DNA from 3 places in the Amycolatopsis sp. NPDC058340 genome. Region 2 is predicted to be linked to each of the others. Evidence: riboswitches for the same ligand, from Rfam matches in the RefSeq annotation. Region 2 holds a riboswitch; each other region holds the start of a gene.
What was found. Region 2 has a riboswitch for S-adenosylmethionine ahead of ACFWIW_RS14545 (aminotransferase class V-fold PLP-dependent enzyme). Riboswitches for the same ligand answer to the same signal wherever they lie in the genome.

Region 1 (2,259 bases), on a different contig from region 2:
GACCTTTCGAGGGTCGGCGAAGGCGACGTCGTGCTGGAGGTCGGGCCGGGCCTCGGCTCGTTGACCCTCGGCCTGCTCGCGACCGGCGCCGAGGTCGTCGCGGTCGAAATCGATCCCGTGCTGGCGGGGCGACTGCCGGACACCGCGGCCGAACGGGGCGGGGCCGAACGCCTTACGGTCGTCGGCGCGGACGCCTTGCGGATCACGACGGACGACCTGCCCGCGCGTCCGACGGCGCTCGTCGCGAACCTGCCGTACAACGTCGCGGTTCCGGTCGTGCTTCACCTGCTTGCCGAGCTGCCGTCGCTGACCAGCGGTCTCGTTATGGTCCAGACCGAGGTCGCGGACCGGATGGCGGCCGGGCCCGGGAGCCGGACTTACGGCGTGCCGAGCGTCAAGCTCGCGTGGTACGGAAAAGCGCGCAAGGTCGCCGCGGTGCCTCGCGCGGTGTTCTGGCCCGTTCCGAACGTGGATTCCGCGCTGGTCGCTTTCGAACGGGGTGACGTGGTGTCGTCCGTGGACCGGGAACGATTGTTCGCGGTGGTCGACGCCGCCTTCTCCCAGCGGCGGAAGACTTTGCGTGCCGCGCTGGCGTCGTGGGCCGGTTCCGCCGAACGCGCGGGGGAGCTGCTCGAGAAGGCGGGTATCGATCCCAAGACCCGCGGTGAGCAGTTGGATGTTCACCAGTTCGCGCGGATCGCGGCGGCCGCAGGTTGACCACTTGCCCCAGGTGTGACCGGCGCCGCGCGGACGTCGGCCGGGCCAGGTCAGCACGAGTGCGTAAGTCTTCTCCTCGATCTGTCTGAGCCGGCGTTGTCTTAGCAGGTGGCGCGGCTGCCGCACGTCGGAGCCACCTGTCATTGTTCCAATATATGGACAGCAGATCCTGTATAATGGACGCGACCAGACGTGTGATCTGCGCCTACGCGCTTGCTTTCATCCAGTGGGATCGGTTTTACTCAGTGAGCCATCCCGAGCGACTGAGAGACCTGGCTCGCCGAAGTCGCAGCAACCACCCTCCACAGGGCAGGTGCTACAGCCAGGACCGATGGAGGCTGTGCCTAATGAACAGGGTCACCCACCCGCTCCTGCTGACCAGGCGACGTGTCGTCGATGAAGGTCGCCGCACGGTAAGTGCGTGTCGACGCTCCACCGTTACTGCCTGAGTCCTTCTCCCTTACCTCTGAAACCCGTCCGTTTGCGGACGGTCACTCGGTGACGGTCGGCGCGCTCGAAAGATGCGGCGCCCCATTCGCATGGAGCCTCTCGTGATCACTGTCGAAAACCTGTCCAAATCCTTTCCCCTCAACGGAAATCCCGTCGTCGCACTGCGCGATGTGAGCGTGGACATCCAAGCGGGCTCGTTGTTCGGGGTCGTCGGCCCGGCCGGCTCCGGCAAGTCGACCCTCGCCCGTTGCATCGGTCTTCAGGAGCGCCCCGACCGCGGCGTCGTCCGCCTCGACGGCCTCAACACGGGGACCCTCGACGGACGCCGTCTGCGCGAAATCCGGCGGCAGGTCGGTGTCGTGAGCACCAAACCGGAATTGCTCGCCGAGCGCACCATCGCCGGCAACATCGCTTCGCCGCTCGAACAGCTCGGTCTCGACGGGCCGCAGCGTCGCAACCGGGTCGGCAATCTGCTCGACCTGGTCGGGCTCACCCCCCGGGCGGCGCAGCGGCCGGGCGACCTGACCGAAGGGCAGCTCCGCCGGGTTGCCATCGCCAAGGCGCTGGCCGCCGCGCCGTCCGTGCTCTTGGCCGACGACCCGACCGCGGGTGTGCGGGCCGAGGAGTCCGGCGCGGTCCTGACCGTGCTCGACCGGGCACGTGCCGAGCTCGGCGTCACCGTGCTGCTCACCACTCCCGACGCCGGCGTGGTTCGCCGTGTCTGCGACGACGTCGCGGTTCTGGAGGCAGGCGCGATCATCGAACGCGGAACCGTGCTCGACCTGGTCTCCGACCCGAACAGCCGGACCGCGCAGGCGCTGCTTCCCGCGATCGAGACCGGGCGGGCGCAGGCCTCGAAGTACGACCGCGCGGTGGACGTCGTGCTCGTCGGCTTCGCTTCGGTCGGTGCGCTGCTCCCTGAAGCCGCCGGTCGCTTCGACGTGGAACTCGCCACCATCGGGGGCGGTCTGACCCGGATCGGCGACACGCCGGTCGGCCGGTTCCGCCTCGGCGTGCGCGGTGAGCGTGCGGACGCCGCGCTCGCCTGGATCGCCGAACGGGGCGGCCACGTGACCCACCCGGTCCGCGGGC
Region 2 (2,259 bases):
CCGATGCCGTACTCCGCCGAAAGGACCGCGGCCAGCCAGCCGGGGTCGAAGCCGTCGACGACGAAGCTGAGCGTGCCGACGCGGTCGACAGGCGCGTCGAACAACCGCAGTTCGGCGAAGCCGGGGATGGCGGCGAGGCCGCGGCGCAGGCGCGCCAGCAGGTCCTCCTCGTGGGCGACGATCCCGTCCCAGTTCGCGGCCAGCGTCTCGCAGGCGACACCGAGCGCGTAGACGCCGACGGTGTTGGGCGAACCGGCTTCGTGCCGCTCGGCACCGGAATTCCAGACCACACCGAGGTTTTCGGAGTCACGGGTGACGAGTTTCGTCGCGCCGCCGCCGGCGAGGTAAGGCTGGGCCGCGCGCAGCCAGTCGGCGCGACCGATCAGCGCTCCGGCACCGAAAGGCGCGTACAGCTTGTGCCCCGACAGCGCGACGTAGTCGACGTCCAGCTCGCGCAATGAGATCTTCCGATGCGGCGCGAGCTGTGCCGCGTCGAGCGCGATCCGGGCGCCGTGCCGCCGCGCGACGGCCGCGATCTCCTTGACCGGCAACAGTTCCCCGGTCACGTTGGACGCGCCGGTGAGCACCACCAGCCGCGGGCCCTGCGGGCAGTCCGCGAGCGCTTCGTCCACAGCGGACACCGCGGCGAGGCGGGTGCGCGGCGTCTCGACGCGGCGGACGTTCGGACCCTTCCACGGCAGCAGCGCGGCGTGGTGCTCGGTGTCGAACACGACGACCGACGTGTGCTTCGGCAGGCTGCGGGCGAGAAGGTTGAAGGAATCGGTGGTGTTGCGGGTGAACACGACGGTGTCGGTCGACCGCGCGTCGACGAAGTCACGCAGGATTCCGCGCGTGCGCTCGTAAAGCTTGGTCGAAACCTGCGAAGCGAACCCGGCGCCGCGGTGCACGCTGGCGTACCAGGGCAGGAACTCGTCGACCGCGGAACGCACCTTGTCCAGACAGGGGGCGCTCGCCGCGTGATCCAGATTGGCGTAGCCGATGTCGCCGCCGGTGACCAGCGGAACCCGCAGATCGGCGCACGCGACAGCCGGGATTTCGCGGGTGGCAACGGTTTCGGCGGGGGTGCTGGTGCGTTCGAGAGCGAGGGTCATCGTCATCCTCCGGGCCAGGGGACCCGGCGAGGATCCCGCGCTTGCCCGTCGCACCTCGCGACGAGCCAGGTCCTCACCCGGGGCACCCCACCGCGGAAGGAGGGTTGCCGGTCAGCTAGCCGGGGCTTGACGCTGACACTCGTGACCTACGGACGAAGTTAGCGGATGGGCGGGCGATCGAGCCAGCCCTCGTCCGCATCTTGAGACGCCGCTCACGTGTCCCGTGCGCGGGAAGTACCGTTGCCCGGCGCCGCGCCGCGCCGGGCAACGGCAGGTCAGACCCGGAATCGGCCGGGCAGCGGGACGGTCGCGCGGGAGGAGACCTCGGTCGCGGTGCCGGAGTACTGATCGGTGCCGGCGGTGAACCGCCAGCCGCCGAAGGTCTTGCCGTCGACCGCTTCGCCGTAGGCCTCGGCGACCTTGGTCGAGACCTCGTCGTAGGACAGGCCGTTCCAATTGCCCGCGCCGACCCCGAAGTCACGCGAGTCGCCGCCCTGCGCGGCGGCCGCGGGCAGGGTCCACAGGGTGAAGTGCACGTGGGCGCCGGTGCTGCTGCCACCGCAGGGCAGCGCGTTGCCGGTCCGGCCGAGGGTGTCGCCCGGGGCGACCTTCTGGCCGTCGGTGACCGAAATGTTCTCCATGTGGTAGTACCCGGTGCGCCAGCCGCCGTCGTGGTCGACGGTCACCCAATCGCCGCCGGAGCAGTGCTGGATCCGGACGGTGCCCGCCAGCGGGGCGCGGACGGTCTTGTCACCGGGGCTGAAGTCGATGGCGTTCTTCACGCCGGAGTTCCCGTTGTCGGAGTGGATCCCCGCCGAGTAGACCGATTGGCCCGTGTCGAAGGGCAGCCCGAACGAGGGAAAGGCGCCGGCCGCTGTCGCCGTCGGGGCCGCGAGAATCACCCCGACGAGTGCGGCAGTGACCCCCAGGCCAGCGAACCGCGCAGGAAGTTTCGTCACCTTGCGTACTCCTTACCCCGTGACACTCACCCATTCGATGGAGTCGATTGCGGGGAAAGTAATCCAAAAGGAGTACGAAAGGGAAGAATTTTCTGAGATCAACCGACGAACAGCTGGTGCCGGTTCGTGACCTACTGGCCGGATTCGCCCTTCCACCTGGCGAGACGACCCGCGCGGTCGACGGCCCG
Region 3 (2,259 bases), on a different contig from region 2:
TCCGGGTTGAGCTTGCCGGTCTCGATGAGCTTCTTGGCCGTCGCGACGGTGACCCCGCCCGCGGTCTCGGTGAAGATGCCCTCGGTACGGGCGAGCAGCCGGATGCCCTCGACGACCTCTTCGTCGGTGACGTCTTCGATCGCACCGCCGGTGCGGTTGACCACGTCGAGGACGTAGGGGCCGTCGGCCGGGTTCCCGATCGCCAGCGACCGGGCGATCGTGTCCGGCTTGACCGGCTGGACGACGTCGTGACCGGCGCGGAAGGCCGCCGAGACGGGGGAGCAGCCGGTGGCCTGCGCGCCGAACACCTTGTACGGCGTCTCGTCGACGAGGCCAAGCTGGCCGAACTCACGGAAACCCTTGTCCACCTTGGTGAGCTGGGAACCGGAGGCGATCGGCACCACGATCTGGGAGGGAAGCCGCCAGCCGAGCTGTTCGGCGACCTCGAAGGCCAGCGTCTTGGAGCCTTCCGAGTAGTAGGGCCGGACGTTCACGTTGACGAACGCCCAGCTCTCCTGCTCGGCGGCGAGCTGGGTGGCGAGCCGGTTCACGTCGTCGTAGTTGCCGTCGACCGCGATCAGGTCGCCGTCGTACACGGCGGTGGTGAGGATCTTGGCACGCTCGAGGGTCTTCGGGATCAGCACGACCGACCGCCAGCCGGCGCGGGCCGCCGCGGCGGCGACGGCGTTGGCCAGGTTGCCGGTCGACGGACAGGCCAGTACGTCGAACCCGAACTCGCGTGCGGCGGCCAGTGCGACGGCGACCACGCGGTCCTTGAACGAGTGGGTGGGGTTCCCGGTGTCGTCCTTGACCCAGACCTTCTTGACGCCCAAGGCTTTCGCGAGCCTGTCGGCTTGGATGAGGCGGGTGGCGCCGGGTTCGGTGTTGGGGATTTCTTCGACGTTCGACGGAACGGGAAGGAGCTTCTTGTAGCGCCAGATGTTCTTCGGCCCGGCTTCGATGTCCTCGCGGCGCACACGGCCGAAGTCGTAGGCGACCTCCAGCGGCGAGAAGTCCTCGGCGGAAACGAATTCGGGGGCGAGCGGCTGCCGGTGTCCCTCTTCCTTCGACACCAGTTCGACGGCCGGTCCGAGATCCGGGGTCTTGGTGGTGGAGGTCGTGCCGAGGGTTGCGGTCATCGCGAGGTTCCTTTCCTCATCTGCCCCGCCGTGGCGGGCCGGAATTGGCACCGTGTTCGTCAGCTATCCCGCGATCGCGGGATGACAGGCTGACGCCGGTTGCCGGGGCTTCATCGGGCCGTTCCCTCTGCCCCTCTGGATGAGCGGTATTCGATTGTCGGCACGCGAGTGGTCGCGTCGCCTCGCCAACACCGTACGACATGAGCCTCAGGTGGGGCCACCGTGCCCGGAACACATCACCGGGCAAAGCACACGAGAGGAGGAGTGGCAGGATCGTCACCGTGACGACGCAAGCTTCCGCCCCATCGCCGCTGGTCCTGGTTCTCGGTGAGGAAGAGCTGCTGATCGAACGTGCGGTCCGCAGTGCTTCGGACGCGGCCAAAGCGGCCGATCCGACGGCGGATCTCACCCGGATCCGGGTGTCGGACCTCACAGTCCCGGCGCTCGCGGAAATGGTCAGCCCCTCGCTGTTCGCCGAGGGAAGGGTGATCGTCCTCGAGTCCGCGCACGACATCTCGCAGGAGCTCGCCGACGGGGTGATGGCCTACGTCAAGGCGCCCGCCGATGGCATCGTGCTCGTCGTCGTGCACAGCGGAGGCGGCCGGAGCAAGGCCGCGAAGGGGCTCCCCGCCGCCTTGAAGAAGGCCGGTGCGGAGGTCGTCGAGTGCCCGAAATTGACCAAGGCCGCCGAGCGGGAATCCTTTGTCCGCAACGAGGTCCGCCGGGTCGGCGGGAAGATCGACGGCGCGGCCGTGCTCGCGTTGATCGACGCCGTCGGCTCGGATCTGCGCGAGCTGTCGTCGGCTGCGACCCAGCTCGTCGCGGACGCCGGCGGGGCGGTCGACGAGCAGGCGGTCCGGCGCTACCACCGCGGCCGCGCGGACGTGAACGGTTTCGCCGTCGCGGAGAAGGCCGTGGCCGGTGACAAGGCGGCGGCGCTGGAGTCGCTGCGCTGGGCGATGCAGCTGGGCGTACCGCACGTCCTGGTCGCGGACGCCCTCGCCGACGCCGTCCGCACGATCGCGCGGGTTTCCGGCGCCGGTCGCGGGAACCCGAATCAGATGGCGGGCGAGCTGGGGATGCCGCCGTGGAAGGTGCGCAAGGCCCAGGGGCAGGCCCG

Region 1: another riboswitch for S-adenosylmethionine. It lies ahead of ACFWIW_RS09165 (methionine ABC transporter ATP-binding protein); the one in region 2 lies ahead of ACFWIW_RS14545 (aminotransferase class V-fold PLP-dependent enzyme).
Region 3: another riboswitch for S-adenosylmethionine. It lies ahead of thrC (threonine synthase); the one in region 2 lies ahead of ACFWIW_RS14545 (aminotransferase class V-fold PLP-dependent enzyme).

The regions. Positions count from the first base shown of each region.
Region 1 is NZ_JBHXIB010000005.1:192,298-194,556, forward strand. Features, by position in the region: gene rsmA (16S rRNA (adenine(1518)-N(6)/adenine(1519)-N(6))-dimethyltransferase RsmA) at 1-717, shown strand, start outside; SAM riboswitch class I at 965-1,055, shown strand; gene ACFWIW_RS09165 (methionine ABC transporter ATP-binding protein) at 1,269-2,259, shown strand, end outside.
Region 2 is NZ_JBHXIB010000009.1:119,986-122,244, forward strand. Features, by position in the region: gene ACFWIW_RS14545 (aminotransferase class V-fold PLP-dependent enzyme) at 1-1,112, opposite strand, end outside; SAM riboswitch class IV at 1,145-1,259, opposite strand; gene ACFWIW_RS14550 (M23 family metallopeptidase) at 1,388-2,071, opposite strand; gene ACFWIW_RS14555 (potassium/proton antiporter) at 2,203-2,259, opposite strand, start outside.
Region 3 is NZ_JBHXIB010000026.1:53,236-55,494, reverse strand. Features, by position in the region: gene thrC (threonine synthase) at 1-1,139, opposite strand, end outside; SAM riboswitch class I at 1,153-1,285, opposite strand; gene holA (DNA polymerase III subunit delta) at 1,421-2,259, shown strand, end outside.